DNA from 2 places in the Mesorhizobium sp. M0140 genome. Region 1 is predicted to be linked to the other one. Evidence: riboswitches for the same ligand, from Rfam matches in the RefSeq annotation. Region 1 holds a riboswitch; the other holds the start of a gene.

Region 1 (7,668 bases):
AGGACGAGGTGAGAAGTGTCCCCGTCGACGCGGCGACGCCGATAGACTGCCTGCAAGGCGAACGGGACAGGCGGTTTCTATCGGATCCGTATTTTCCCGAACTTGACCGTTGAGCTCTCGACAGAGGGGTTAACGCGATCCGGAGGAAAAACCATTCCACAATTTCCCGGAATCCCTATCGGTTTAAGCGGGCCGGGCACCAAATTGATTGCGAAACTCGTTGGAGAGATCGCGGCGCCAGCGCCGGCCATGGACATAGCCTTGCATCAATTCCGGCAGCGAATAGCCAAGCGTTTTGGATGAACGGTTGGCCATGTAGCCCTGAAATGCCTCCGGTATCCTGCCTCGCAGGATGTCGGCGATGAGCTGCCGCGAGATCATGTAAGGCGGAATGTGCGGGTAGGCATGGGCAATATGCGGATGTTTGCCCATCAGGTTCGCATAGGCCTCGACATAGCCGTCACGGCGGCCGGAAATCGAGTTCTCCGAATTGTATTTCGTCCAGTCCAGATCCCTGGACAACTGCGCACCGAAGCGCCGGGCAAGGCGCAGCAGCAATTCGCGATCCTGCATGCGGGTGATGTCGCTGTCGTAGCCGCCGATGGCCAGCAAGGGTTCGCGGCGAGCGGTGATCGCGGAGCCGGCAATGAAGATGGTCTGCCCAACCAGCGTCCGCTCCAGCATTGCGGGGCTCACGAACGCCTCGGGGTTGACGCAGTTTGTGATGCGATTGCCTTTCAGGGACACGAACGAACTGATCAGCACTTGCAGTGCAGGATTCTCATCGAACCAGGTCAGGGTTCGTTCAAGCCGGTGCGGCATGTAGATGTCGTCGGAATCGAGGAACGTCACCAACGGTGCCCGCGCGCGCTCGATGCCGGCATTCCTGGCAGCGTTGGCGCCTCGCCATTTCGCCCCGACATAGATCAGCCGCGGGTCCTGGATACGGGCCAGCGCCGCTTCGGTTCCATCAGCCGAACCATCGTCGACGACAATGTGCTCAAGCCTCGACATGCTCTGGGAGAGTACGCTTTCCACGGCGCGCAACACCGTTTCGCGTCGGTTGTGGGTCGGCGTAATGACCGTGATGAGAGGTGTTGGTTGGATCCCGGCCATGTCTGTCAGCTGTTTCCTGCGCAGGGTTGCGCGTCTGTCCAGGACTTTTCGATTTTCAGAACGGTCGAATGGATTGGACTTCCCTTCCTCTACACCGCATCACAGTCGGCGCGACGCTACAAAAAACGACTGCCCCTGTCACCCACCGTGCCGGTACTCAATCCGCGCGAGACAACGAATCCCCGCTGCTAGCGTTCCAATTGCAACAGCACCGCCGCACATAGCATTGCGAATCACCATGGAAGCAACCCATCATGACAGGTAGCATACATCTCATTACCTCAGACGTAATCGCTTAGCGCTCGGCGTTTGGTCAGATTGCCCATGCGAGGCCGGCAACTCGGCTTCGATGACAAGGGAGTCCAGTCATGGCCGCTTACGCCGTCGCCCATATGCGCCAAGCCGCAATGGGTCCGCAGATCGTCGAATATCTGCACAAGATCGATGCCACGCTGGAACCTTTCGGCGGCCGTTTTCTGGTTCATGGCGGCGATGTGGAGGTGATCGAGAACGACTGGCCTGGCCATCTGATCATCATAGAATTCCCGACAGGCAGCATGTGCGTGGCTGGTACAATTCGCCCGCCTACCGGGCGATACTGGCGCTGCGCACGGACAATTCGGAGGCGGATGTCGTGTTCGTCGACGGCGTCGAACATCCGCACAAGGCCACGGATGTTCTGGAACAATCGACGGGTCAAGGATCAATTGGACGCTGAACCGCGGTTCAAGGAAGGGCGGTAAAGCGTCTAGCTGTGCCCAACATAGTCGGGCACAGTTTCAATTTTGTCACGAACCATGCCAGTCGCAAAACTGAACTGGCCCCAAAACGCCAAACCATAAAATGCCTGACCGACAATCAGAGAAAAGGGAACCTGCCAAAGCGGCATCCCCGTTTCCCGGGCATGGCCTACGATCCGTCGTGTCGTGCGCCATGACATGGTGAGCCACCGGCTGAAAGACTTGACTATCCGTCGCGCGCGGCTCGGCGAATTGAGCGCAACGAACTTCCGGTCGGCGTCGCGACCTGTAACCAGGGCGCGCCAGTAAAAGAACCGCCAGCCCCGCGGCGAATAGTGATAAACGCGTGCGTCGACATTATGAATTTTGTGGCCCTCCCGCAGCAGTTCGCGCATCAGCAAAGTGCAGGAAACCTTGAAGCCGTTATGTTTTGGAAAAGGATGGCTGACGATCCACTCGCGTCGAAACGCTACATTGTTAGCGTTGATCGCTCGCTTCGAGGCAAATCGCCCGTCTCCACGGGCCATCGGGAAAAACCAGATCAACGCAAACGTTCTTGAAAAGAAATCGTCGTATGAGAGGTATGTATATCCGTTTGCGCAGATAACTTCAGAGTTTTCAAAGGGCTCAAGCAGTCCTGGTAGCCATCCTGGTTCCGCGACCACGTCGGAATCCATAAAGATGACGATATCTCCGTCCGATGCCAGCATGCCGTTGTTCTTCAGGTCGTAATATCGGCCGCCAGGGAAAGCCGTGAAGACGAATTCGGCAACCTGACCGAGCTGCGGGGCCTCATTCGAAATCTCACGACGCAACGCATCCTCGTCCGACTCTGCTCCCCCGTGAGAAATAACGATCCTTGGTCGCACTAAACCGGTTGCTGAAACCGATGTGATTTCCCGAGCCAAGGCCTTCATCCCAACGCCGATCTCGTCCCAGTCGATCGATTTTGCATTCTCCATTTCGACGACGAGTGAATACGTTGGACGCTCTTGAGCCATATCTGAACCGATCAAGTTATTAGTGCCGATGTGGCTATAACGCTCTCGGCGGGCTGTCAAACCAGCGTGCAATAAGAATTTGTGCTCGTGATCGCCATGGACGGCGATGCGCTTTGATCAATAACATCGCATCTCTGGCGCCCCTGGATGCTTCGTGTTCTCGTACAATGCCGTTCGATCAGATCGAGAACCTTGAGCTCCTCTTTTTAAGAAAACCGCGACGGCAATTGTTGGCATGGAAGTTCGACGTGTCAGAATATTCCGCCAAGAACCGCTCTCTCCACTCCTCATTGATGGTGTCTCGTTGAATATCGAGGCCCGAATCGAGATCAGACCCGGGTTTCAAGACAAGCTTGGCGTCGACCAGAGATGCAGCCCTTTCAAGGCAGGTCCGTGGATGTTCAAGGAGTTCTTCGTATGTCAGTGATAGGAAGGACAATCCGTTTTTTGCAAACCAGACATCCCAGGCCAGATTTTCCAGGATGATTTTTTCAAGCGAGTCCGCGATTGCTTTGCCGTCGTAGCATGGTCTCTTCTGATCGGCCTCGGTAGAGCGGAACCGACCACTCTGACGAGCGCGGGTCCACGAAACTGCTTGACCAACGAGGTCCCCACGCGTCAACCGCATATAGCGCAGCTTTGGAAGGCTTGCGGGGAGATCCACGGTTTTGGCAACCTGTGAAAACTGGCTGGCAAACAGTTTGACCGCGTAAATCCCGGAGGGAGACCGCCCGTCCTTCAGTGCATGCAAAACCTGGGCACGGGGGTCGCGGGGATAGTTCGGCATTTCTAGAACACGACGGCCCCCGAACCACTCGAGTGGGTTGCCAAGCCCGGTGGCTGCCATCAATCCGGCTAGGTGGTTGCTGCCACTGCGCGGTGAGGTGCAGATGAGAATTCCGGCTTTCAACCCAGCCCGCATGTCCGGTGGGATTTCAACTGGCAGAGGGCGCCTACGAAAGAGATACATGGCGATCAATATTACCGTTTCAGCAAGAACACTGCCTGCTGGCCGAAGAAGTTCCAGAACCACCACGGCATCGACAGGCCGATCTTCTGGCCGGCGGCGTCGAGAGCGGTTGCCTTCTCGACGGTCGCGCCGAGCTCGTCGCACAGATTGACGAAGTCGCGGATGGTGCAGAAATGGATGTTGGGCGTGTCGTACCAGGAATAGGGCAGGTCCTTGGTCACCGGCATGCGGCCCTGGATGAACAGCGACAGGCGCACCCGCCAGTGGCCGAAATTGGGGAAGGACACGATGGCGCGGTTGCCGATCCTGAGCAGTTCGTCGAGCACCAGCTTCGGGTTGCGGGTGGCCTGCAGGGTCTGCGACAGGACGACGAAGTCAAAGCCCTTGTCGGGATAGAATTCGAGATCCTTGTCGGCATCGCCCTGGATGACCGAGAGGCCTCGCGCTACGCATTCATTGACGCCGCGCTGCGACAGCTCAAGTCCACGGCCGTCGACCTGCTTGGTGTCCTGCAGCAATTCGAGCAGCGAGCCGTCGCCCGAACCGACATCGAGCACGCGCGACTGTGGCGGGATGAGGTTGGCGACGACTTCTAGGTCGACGCGCTGGTCGCGGTTGACGCTCATGGCTTCGCCTCCTGCCTGGCGCATGATCTCGATCCGAAAAGCCTGCAATTTTTCGGGGTCATGCGCTGAGCCCTCTCGCCCGGGCCGCCGAGCCGATGAAGCCGTTTATGGCGGCAAACAGTTCCGGCTCGTCGAGCAGGAATGCGTCGTGGCCGCGGTCGGTTTCGATCTCGACGAAGGATACCGATGCGCCGGCGGCGTTGAGCGCATGCACGATCGAGCGGCTCTCCTCGGTCGGAAACAGCCAGTCCGAGGTGAAAGACACCAGGCAGAAGCGGGTTTTCGTTCCGGCGAAGGCATCGGCCAACCGGCCGCCATGGTCGGCGGCAAGGTCGAAATAGTCCATCGACCGCGTCATGTAGAGGTAGGAGTTGGCGTCGAAGCGATCGACGAAGGTCATGCCCTGATGGCGCAGATAGCTTTCGATCTGGAAGTCGGCGTCGAAGCCGAAGGTCAGCGCTTCGCGATCCTGCAAATTGCGGCCGAATTTCCGGTGCAGCGCGGCTTCCGACAGATAGGTGATGTGGGCGGCCATGCGTGCCACCGCCAAGCCCTTTTCCGGGCGTTTGCCGTGCTCGAAATATTTGCCGCCATGCCAGTCCGGATCGGCCATGACAGCCTGCCGGCCGACCTCATGAAAGGCGATGTTCTGCGAGGAATGGCGCGCGCCGGTGGCGATCGGCAGCGCCGAGAAGACGCGCTCCGGATAGCTCGATGCCCATTCCAGCACCTGCATGCCGCCCATAGAGCCGCCGAGCACGCAGAACAGCTTTTCGATGCCGAAATGGTCAATCAGCATCTGCTGCGCCCGCACCATGTCGCGGATGGTGATAATGGGCAGGTCAAGCCCATAGGGCTTGTCGGTGGCGGGATTGGTCGAGGCCGGACCGGTGGACCCAAGGCAACCACCGATGACGTTGGAGCAGATGACGAAGAAGCGATTGGTGTCGATGATCTTGCCGGGGCCGATCAACACTTCCCACCAGCCAGGCTTGCCGGTCACCGGATTGGTGCTGGCGACGTGCTGGTCTCCGGTCAGTGCATGGCAGACGAGGATGGCGTTGGAGCGGGCATCGTTCAGCGTGCCGTAGGTCTGGTAGGCGATCTGGAACGGTGACAGCAGCGTGCCGGCGTCCAGCTTGAGCGGCTTGTCGGATCCAAAACGCAAAACCGGGCTCGACGGTTGGTCGACCTCGTTGTTGGTTTTGCGGGCACGCAGAACGGCCATGACATCCATCTCACACTTTGAGCCCACGCATCGCGCTTGTCGAAAGTCGATGCCGATCCGGGTGTCCGGCCGGCGCGGACAACAAAAAACCGGCATTGCGGTTGCAAAGCCGGTTACAGGATGCAAACGGCCCTTTAGCAAGTTGTTTAACGTGGCTGCAAGCCGACCGGCCAAATCACCACGGAAGTCCGCTCCCCTTCTAGGGCTGTGGCGCGCCGGCGTCAACGGCCAGCCTTGGGCGGTGGCTGTCGCCTCTCGACATTGCAGGCCACGGCTTGTATTTCCGCTGCGGCTTCCCTCAGGAAGCGTTCTCGACGGATTTTGCGACATGAGCCAGACACCGGACCAGGCACGTCCAACCCCGCGCGCGGGCATCATGGACATAGACGCCTATGTGCCGGGCAAGAGCACGGCGCCCGCGGGCGTCGCCAAGGTTCACAAGCTGTCCTCGAACGAGAATCCGCTAGGGCCCTCGCCGAAAGCGATCGAAGCCGCGCGCGAGATTGCCGGAAAGCTCGACGTCTATCCAGATGGCACCGCCAGGCGGCTGCGCGAAGCGATCGCCGAGGTGCATGGTCTCAACCCGCAGAACATCATTTGCTCCAACGGCTCCGACGAGATCCTCGGCCTGCTGGCGCAGACTTATCTGGCGCCCGGCGACGAGGCTGTCATCACCGAACACGCCTTCATGGTCTACAAGATCTACATCCAGTCGGCAGGTGCCGTTCCGGTGACGATCAAGGAAAGAGACGAGCGCGCCGATATCGACGCCATCCTCGCAGCCGTCACGCCGCGCACCAAGATCGTGTTCCTGGCCAATCCCAACAATCCGACCGGCACCTATGTGCCTTTCCAGGAGGTGCGCCGCCTGCATGCCGGCCTGCCCAGGCACGTGCTTCTGGTGCTAGACGCGGCCTATGCCGAATATGTCCGCCGCAACGACTATGAGGCCGGCATCGAGCTGGTCGGTGCTGCCCAGAACGTGGTGATGACCCGTACCTTCTCCAAGATCGGCCTCGGCGGAGCGCGGATCGGCTGGATGTATGCGCCGATGCATATCGTCGACGCCATCAACCGCGTGCGGGGTCCCTTCAACGTCAATGCGACGGCGATCGAGGCCGGTATCGCAGCCATCCGCGACCGCGCCCATGTCGAGCGCAGCGTGGCGCACAACGAGACCTGGCTGGCCTGGCTGAGCGAGGAATTCACAAAGCTCGGGCTGCGGGTAACGCCGAGCGTCGGCAATTTCGTCCTCGTTCATTTTCCTGACGATCAGAAGCATTCGGCGGCGGCGGCGGACGACTATCTGACGGCGCGCGGCTATATATTGCGGCGCGTTTCGGGCTATGGCTTTCCCAACGCGTTGCGCATGACCGTCGGCACCGAAGAAGCCAATCGCGGCGTTGTCGCCGCTCTCACGACATTTCTGAAAAGCTAGAACGCCATGACATCACCGATGTTTGAAAAGATCGCGCTGGTCGGCATCGGCCTGATCGGCTCGTCGCTGGCCCGCGTCATCCGCCGCGAGGGGCTGGCCCGTCACGTGGCCATATCAACGCGCAGTGCGGCGACGCTGGCGCGAGCCGAGGAACTCGGGCTCGGCGATAGCTATACCACCGATGCGAAAGAGGCGGTCCGCGATGCCGACCTAGTCGTCATTTCGGTGCCGGTCGGCTCATCCGGCGCGGTGGCCGAGGAAATCGCGCCGGCGCTGAAGAAGGGCGCGATCCTCACCGATGTCGGCTCGACCAAGGCGTCTGTCATCGCGCAGATGCAGCCTTATGTCCCTGAAGGCGTCCATTTCATTCCCGGCCACCCGCTGGCGGGCACGGAAAAATCCGGCCCCGACGCCGGCTTCGCCGACCTGTTCGACAATCGCTGGTGCATCTTCACGCCGCTGCCCGATACCGACGCGGACGCGCTGGAGCGGCTGTCGGAGTTCTGGCGCCGCTGCGGCGCCAACATCGATACCATGGACCCGCAGCAT
Region 2 (7,668 bases), on a different contig from region 1:
TCCAGATAGAACGGCCTGACCTGCACTTCGATGTTGCGCGTGACGGCGCTATACATAAGCGGCTCCAAAACAATCTAGAGCATGATCCTGAAAAGTGGGAACCGGTTTTCAGAAAAGATCATGCTCAAAGAAACAGAGATAGAGCCCCATCCCGGTTCAATCGGGATGGAACAGGCTCTAGGTCGAACTTTCGGCGCTCCACGCGGGCTGGTCAACGGTGCGCGTCCTGTCATTGCGGACGGAACCGCAGGTGGCGGCAAAGAATGTCATTTAAGTGACACATGACAATGATGGTGTGCGCCGACCAGTGCCGCGCGACTCGGGCGCTCTGTCGAATTGTTGAATCGGTCGTCATGCCAGCCAGATTGTTCTGGCGGACCGGTTTTCCTGGAGTGACCGGATCTCGATGGAACTCACTCTCATAGCCGCCACGCTTTCAACTGCCCTCATTCTCTCAAATCTCGCCAGCATCGTGCTCGCCGCTTCGCGTCTGAAACGGCGCCGCGCCATTGCCGCGCCGGCCGGCAAGCCACGGCCGGTGTCGATCGTCGTGCCGTCGCGCGGCGTCGAGCCGTTCACGCAGGAGACGCTGGAGCGCGCCTTCTCGCTCGACTGGCCGCGCTACGAGTTGATTTTCTGCGTCGCCCATGCCGACGATCCGGTGGTCAAATTGATAAACAGGACGATCGTCCGGTTTTCGAAAGTGCCGGCCCGGCTGCTTGTCGGCGACGACCGCATCAGCGCCAATCCGAAACTCAACAATTGCGTCAAGGGCTGGGAGGCGGCGCGGCACGACTGGGTCGTCCTGGCCGATTCCAACGTGCTGATGCCGAGGGACTACGTCCAGCATCTGATGGCTGCCTGGCGGCCCGGCACCGGCCTTGTCTGCTCGACGCCGATTGGCTCGCGGCCGGCCGGCTTCTGGGCCGAGGTCGAATGCGCTTTCCTCAACACGCTGCAGGCGCGCTGGCAATACGCCGGCGATGCGCTCGGCCTTGGCTTTGCCCAGGGCAAGAGCATGCTCTGGAACAAGCCGATGCTCGACGCCAATGGCGGCATCCGCGCGCTGGCCGCCGAGATCGCGGAGGATGCCGCCGCGACCAAGCTGGTGAACGGTCTCGGCCTGCGCGTCAATCTCGTCGCCGCCCCCTTCGAGCAGCCGCTTGGCCGGCGCTCTTTTGACGAGATCTGGTCGCGTCAGGCCCGTTGGGCGCGCCTGCGCCGCGTCACTTTCCCGCTGTTCTTCGCACCCGAAATCCTGACCGGCGCCGTGGTGCCGCTGGTGCTTGCGCTGATTGCCGCGGCCAGTGCCGGCTTCAGCCTCTGGGCAACCGCCCTTGCAGTGCTGGTAGCCTTCTACCTTCCCGAGTGCGCGCTGGCCTGGTCCAAGGGCTGGTACCTGTCGCCACGCATGGTGGCCGCGATCATGATGCGCGACCTGATCCTGCCAGCGCTGTGGGCGCGCGGCTGGCTTGGCGGCGCCGTCGACTGGCGCGGCAACGCGATGACCATCGGCACCAAGACGGCCGAACTGGAGGAGACGCCGTCCGGCGCCTGAAGGTCCTACCTGGCCTTCAGCGCCTGCGCGATGTCCTCAAGCAGATCGTCGGTGTCTTCCAGCCCGACCGACAGCCGGAGCGTGCCCGGCCCGATGCCGAGCTCGGCGCGCGCCTCGTCGCTCAGATTCTTGTGCGTCGTCGTCGCCGGGTGGGTGATCAGGCTCTTGGCATCGCCGAGATTGTTGGAGATCAAGACGATGTCGAGCGCGTTCTGCAAGGCGAAGGCCGCCTGCTTGCCGCCCTTGACGTCCAGGCAGATCAGCGTCGAGCCGCCCGACATCTGCTTCTTGACGATATCGGCCTGCGGGTGGTCGGCGCGGCCGGGATAGATGACGCGGGCGATTTCCGGCCGTTCGGCCAGGAAATCCGCGATCCTGCCCGCGCTTTCCGTCTGCTGGCGCACGCGCAGCGGCAGTGTTTCCAGGCCTTTCAGCAGCGTCCAGGCGTTGAAGGGCGACAGGCTTGGGCCGGTATGGCGGAAATAATCGTGCAGGTTCTCGTCGATCCACTTCTTGTCCGACAGGATCACGCCGCCGAGACAGCGCCCCTGGCCGTCTATGTGCTTGGTCGCCGAATAGACGACGATATGGGCGCCGAGCTGCAAGGGCTTCTGCTGCAGGGGCGTGGCGAAGACATTGTCGACGATCAGCCTTGCGCCGATCGAATTGGCAAGCGAAGCGACAGCGGCGATATCGACCACTTCCAGCGTCGGATTGGTCGGGCTTTCCAGGAAGAACAGCTTGGTGTTCGGCTTGACCGCCTTTTCCCAATTGGCGATATCCGTGCCGTCGACCAGCGTCGCCTCGATGCCGTATCTCGGCGCCAGCGTCTCGACCACCCAGCGGCAGGATCCGAACAGCGCACGCGCCGCCACGATGTGGTCGCCGGCCTTGGCGCTGCACAGAAGGGCGGCCGTCACCGCGGCCATGCCGGAGGCGGTGGCGCGGGCATCTTCGGCGCCTTCGAGGGCGCACATGCGCTTCTCGAACATGTCGACGGTCGGATTGGCGTAGCGCGAATAGATGAAGCCTGGCTCCTCGCCCTTGAAACGGGCTTCGGCGGCCTGTGCCGTTTCGTAGACATAGCCCTGGGTCAGGTAAATCGCTTCCGACGTTTCGCCGAAACCGGAACGCAGCGTTCCGCTGTGCACGAGTGCCGTCTGAGGCTTCCAGTTGTGCTTCTTGGTGCTCATCGCTTTTCTTCCAGACACAAAAAAACCGGCCGCGAAAGTCGCAACCGGTCCATACGGCCTTGCGGCCCGACGGTCCTTTAGCGACTTGTTTAACGTGGCTGCAAGCCGACCGGCCAAATCACCACGGGATAACGACCCTTTAGACCCGCGCCACGCTTGCGTCAATTGCCGGCTTCATTAAGAGGTTTGTACCAAGCAGGTTCCGCAAAAGTGTTCCACGGTTTTGCGACCAGAACCTGCGACAAGAAAAACGTCTGACCTAGGAGTGGAGCCTTGCGGCAGACAGGCATTCTTCCCGATCAGGACATATCGGCGCTGTTCCAGTCCGGCGCGCTGAAGTCGGCGCGTGCGCTCGACGCCGACCAGATCCAGCCGGCCAGTCTCGATCTCAGGCTCGGCGACAAGGCCTGGCGGGTGCGGGCCTCCTTCCTGCCCGGCCCCAACCACAAGGTCTCGGAAAAGCTCGACCGGCTGCAGCTGCACGAGATCAATCTTGCCGAGGGCGCGGTGCTGGAGACCGGCTGCGTCTATATCGTGCCCTTGCTTGAAAGCCTGGCGCTGCCGGCGGGCATTTCGGCCTCGGCCAATCCGAAGAGCTCGACCGGGCGGCTCGACATCTTTACCCGGGTCATGACCGATCGCGGCCACGAGTTCGACAAGATCGCTGCCGGCTATCACGGCCCGCTCTTTCTGGAAGTCAGCCCGCGCACCTTCCCGATCGTCGTGCGCACCGGCTCGCGCCTGTCGCAGATACGCTTCCGCACCGGCAATGCGCTGCTCTCGGAAGCCGAGCTGCACGAGCTGCATCGCGCGCAGACGCTGGTCGCCACCGAGCCGCCGAACATTTCCGGCGGCGGCATCGCGCTGTCGATCGACCTCAACGGCGATCAGAACGGTCTGGTCGGCTACCGCGGCAAGCATCACACCGGCCTCGTCGATGTCGACAAGCGCGGGGCCCAGGAAGTCGTCGACTTCTGGGAGCCGATCCACAAGAGCGGCGCCGGCGAACTGGTGCTCGATCCCGACGAGTTCTACATCCTCGTCAGCCAGGAGGCGGTGCACGTACCGCCGCTCTACGCCGCCGAGATGACGCCCTTCGATCCGCTGGTCGGAGAGTTCCGCGTCCACTATGCCGGCTTCTTCGATCCGGGCTTTGGCCATTCCGCGTCCGGTGGTACCGGCAGCCGGGCGGTGCTGGAAGTGCGCAGCCACGAAGTGCCGTTCATTCTCGACCATGGCCAGATCGTCGGCCGGCTGGTCTACGAGCACATGCTGAAGCGGCCGCAGGCGCTCTACGGCACCGATCTCGGCTCCAACTATCAGGCGCAGGGCCTGAAGCTGTCCAAGCATTTCCGCGCCGCGCGCTGAGCGCCGCCGTCAGGCAAAATACTTGCCTGTACCGGCTCGCCATGCTTGGCTGCCTTGTTGGTAGTCAAGATGCCGGCGTTCAAGGGGAACCAAGAAAATGCAGATTTCGAAATGGATCATATCGGTGGCAGGCGCTGCCATACTGGTGATGGCGGCCGGCTCGCTTTCGCAGGCGCAGGAGAAAATCAAGATCGGCACCGAGGGCGCCTATCCGCCGTTCAACACCATTACCGCTGACGGCAAGGTCGAAGGCTTCGACATCGACATCGCCAATGCGCTGTGCGCGCAGATGAAGGTCGAATGCGAGATCGTCACGCAGGACTGGGACGGCATCATTCCCGCTTTGCAGGCGAAGAAATTCGACGCCATCATCGCCTCGATGAGCATCACCGAGGAGCGCAAGAAGCAGGTCGCCTTCACCAACAAATATTATACGACACCGCTCGCCCTGGTGGCGCCGAAGGACAGCGACCTGACCTCGACCGAACCGGCGGCCCTTGCCGGCAAGACGGTCGGCGCCCAGGCTTCGACCACGCAGGCCGACTATGCCCAGAATGAATATGGCAAGGCGGGCGCGGAGGCCAAACTCTATCCGACCCAGGAAGAGGCGATCACCGACTTGACCAACGGCCGCCTTGACGCCGTGATCTCGGACAAGTTCGTGCTGATGGACTGGCTGAAGAAGGCAAGCGACGGCTGCTGCAAGCTGGTCGGCGACGTCAAGGGCACCGAAACGCAAGCCGGCATTGCCGTGCGCCTCGACGACACGGCCCTGCGCGACAAGCTCAACGCGGCCATCGACGCGATCGTCGCCGACGGCACCTACAAGAAGATCCAGGCCAAGTATTTCGACTTCGATATCTATTGAAGCAGCAATCTCCCCCCTTTGAGGGGGAGATGGCCGGCAGGCCAGAGGGGGTCGGGTCGACCGGATGCAACCTTCTTGCGACAGTTGGCGCTTCACGCGAGGCGACCCCCTCTGTCGCCTTTGGCGACATCTCCCCCTCAAGGGGGAGATCACCCTTTCAAAGCGCCTTCACCGCCACCTGCACCGGCTGTTCGATCTCGAGCGGATTGCGCAGCGGCAGACCAAAATCCTTGGCCTCGATCTCGAACACGTCGCCGGCTTCAGTACTGATGCCGTCGGCGAAGGACAGCGTCGCCGTACCGAACATATGCACATGCACGTCGCCCGGCTGGCGGAAGGCCGCGTATTTGAAATGATGATGTTCGAGATTGGCGATGGTGTGCGACATGTTCGCTTCGCCGGACAGGAACGGCTTTTCCCACAGCACCTCGCTGTCGCGCACGATGCGCGAGGTGCCGCGGATGTCGGGCGGTAGGTCGCCGATCAGGATCTCCGGCCCGAACGAGGCGTTGCGCAGCTTGGAATGGGCGAGGAACAGATAGTTCACGCGCTCGGTGACGTGGTCGGAAAACTCGTTCGACAGCGTGAAGCCGACGCGGAAAGGTGCGCCGTCATCGCCGATGACATAGATGCCGGCCACCTCGGGCTCTTCGCCGGCGTCCTTGGCAAAGGCCGGTGACAGGAGTGCGGCACCTGGCGCCACCGCCATCGTGCCGTTGCCTTTGTAAAACCATTCCGGCTGCACGCCGATCTGGCCGTTCGCCGGCTTGCCGCCCTCCAGCCCCATGCGGAACATCTTCATGGAATCGGTGAGCTGCTCCTCGCCGTCGGCGCTCAGCTTCTTGTGCATGGAATCGCGCGTCGCCGCCGAGCCGAGATGCGTCAGCCCGGTGCCCGTCAGGTGCAGATGCGCCGGATCGGGGTGGTTGATCGGCGACAGCAGCCGCCCCTTCTTGTAAGCGGCCTCGAGATCGACTGTCTCGCCAAGCCCCTTGCGTTCGATCAGCGCGACGAGGCCGACGCCGGTACGGGCGGCCTCCATCGCCAGCGAATAGACGCTGCGGGCGCCATTGATGATCCGGGTCTTGCCGCCATTGCGGGCGACGACGCGGATGGTCTCGGCGTCGTCAAGGATCTGGGAGATCAGCATGATGAATCCTCTCTCATTTGCCTTGGCAGGACTGCCAAAACGGCAGACCTTGCTCGGCGCGGCCGGGACCTCGTCCATGCCACGGTTTAAATTCTCAGTTCGGATTGCGCTCGCGGGCCTGGTCCCTCAGGGACTTCTGTTACCGGCGGGTTGCCGGCAGCGCCGCGATCGTATGCCTCCTGCTTGCCTCGACTAGAGCAGTTCACCGTTTCACGGAAACGGCAAACCGCTCTAACTCATTGTCTTGGTGCAATTCCGGGCGGAAAACCGTTTCACACTTTTCCTGGAATTGCTCTTAAGCCCGTTCAAGCCTTGTTCTTGTTGTAGACGTCGAAGATCACGGCACCGAGCAGCACCAGGCCTTTGACCACCTGCTGCCAGTCGACATTGACGCCCATGATCGACATGCCGTTGTTCATCACGCCCATGATGAAGCCGCCGACCACCGCACCGATGACCTGACCGACGCCGCCCATTGCCGAGGCGCCGCCGATGAAGACGGCGGCGATGACGTCGAGCTCGCTGCCGAGGCCCGCGGCCGGCACCGCCTGTCCCAGTCGCGCCGCGATGATCAGGCCGCCGAGCGCCGACAGCACGCCCATATTGATGAACACCATCAGCGTCAGCCGCTCGGTGTTGATGCCCGACAGTTGCGCGGCCTTGGCATTGCCGCCCATGGCGTAGATGCGGCGGCCGATGGTCATGCGCTTGGTGACGAAGACGAACAGCGAGATCAGCACGCCCATGACGAGCAGCACCACCGGCAGGCCCCTGTAGCTGGCGAACTGGTAGACCAGGAACAGCGCCAGCGCGCTGCCGACCAGCGTCTTGACAACGAACAGGGCAAAGGGCTCGGCCTCATAGCCATGGCGTTCGCGCTTGCGGCGCGTCCTCACCCCGAAATAGGCGTAGGCCAGCACAGCGATCAGGCCCAGCACGATCGTCGTCATGTGCAGCGTCAGGCCGCTGCCCATGATAGTCTTGCCGGCCGCGTTCACCGTCGGCGGGATCAGCGTCAGCGGGCCGATGACATCCGGGATGAAGCCGGAGCTGAGCGCCTTAAAGCCATCGGGTAGCGGCCCCACCGAGGATCCGCCGCCCAGCAGAGCCTGGCAGATGCCGCGGAAGATCAGCATGCCGGCCAGCGTGACGATAAAGCTTGGTATTCGGTGATAGGCGATCCAATAGCCTTGCGCGGCGCCGATCGCGCCGCCCACGATCAGGCAGATGATCGACACCACCAGCGGATTGCTGAACGGGCCAAGCGGCCAGATGACCATCATCATCGCCGCCAGCGCGCCGATGAAGCCCGCCACCGATCCGACACTTAGGTCGATATGGCCGGAGACGATCACCAGCAGCATGCCCAGCGCCATCACGATGATGAACGAGTTCTGCTGCACCAAATTGCTCAGGTTCACCGGCTTGAACAGCGTTCCGTTCGTGGTGAACTGGAAGAACACCATGATGGCGATCAGCGCCAGGATCAGGCCGTACTCGCGCAGGTTCGTCGCCAGCGCCGAGACGGCGA

Evidence for each region. Region 1 has a riboswitch for S-adenosylmethionine ahead of metX (homoserine O-acetyltransferase MetX). Riboswitches for the same ligand answer to the same signal wherever they lie in the genome.
Region 2: linked by a shared signal. The riboswitch ahead of NKJ37_RS18595 (O-succinylhomoserine sulfhydrylase) and the one ahead of metX (homoserine O-acetyltransferase MetX) in region 1 are both predicted to bind S-adenosylmethionine.

The regions. Positions count from the first base shown of each region.
Region 1 covers NZ_JAMYTM010000020.1:33,682-41,349, forward strand. Annotated here, with positions in the region: gene NKJ37_RS20120 (DUF1194 domain-containing protein) at 1-113, shown strand, start outside; gene NKJ37_RS20125 (glycosyltransferase family 2 protein) at 184-1,116, opposite strand; partial or broken gene NKJ37_RS20130 (DUF1330 domain-containing protein) at 1,524-1,834, shown strand; gene NKJ37_RS20135 (glycosyltransferase family 2 protein) at 1,865-2,872, opposite strand; gene NKJ37_RS20140 (Stf0 family sulfotransferase) at 3,036-3,890, opposite strand; gene metW (methionine biosynthesis protein MetW) at 3,839-4,453, opposite strand; gene metX (homoserine O-acetyltransferase MetX) at 4,512-5,681, opposite strand; SAM riboswitch at 5,796-5,873, opposite strand; gene hisC (histidinol-phosphate transaminase) at 6,010-7,119, shown strand; gene NKJ37_RS20160 (prephenate/arogenate dehydrogenase family protein) at 7,126-7,668, shown strand, end outside.
Region 2 covers NZ_JAMYTM010000017.1:130,121-137,788, reverse strand. Annotated here, with positions in the region: gene apaG (Co2+/Mg2+ efflux facilitator ApaG/CorD) at 1-56, opposite strand, end outside; gene NKJ37_RS18600 (ceramide glucosyltransferase) at 407-1,558, shown strand; gene NKJ37_RS18595 (O-succinylhomoserine sulfhydrylase) at 1,564-2,751, opposite strand; SAM riboswitch at 2,809-2,886, opposite strand; gene NKJ37_RS18590 (2'-deoxycytidine 5'-triphosphate deaminase) at 3,025-4,119, shown strand; gene NKJ37_RS18585 (ABC transporter substrate-binding protein) at 4,217-4,987, shown strand; gene araD1 (AraD1 family protein) at 5,145-6,137, opposite strand; gene mmsB (multiple monosaccharide ABC transporter permease) at 6,443-7,668, opposite strand, start outside.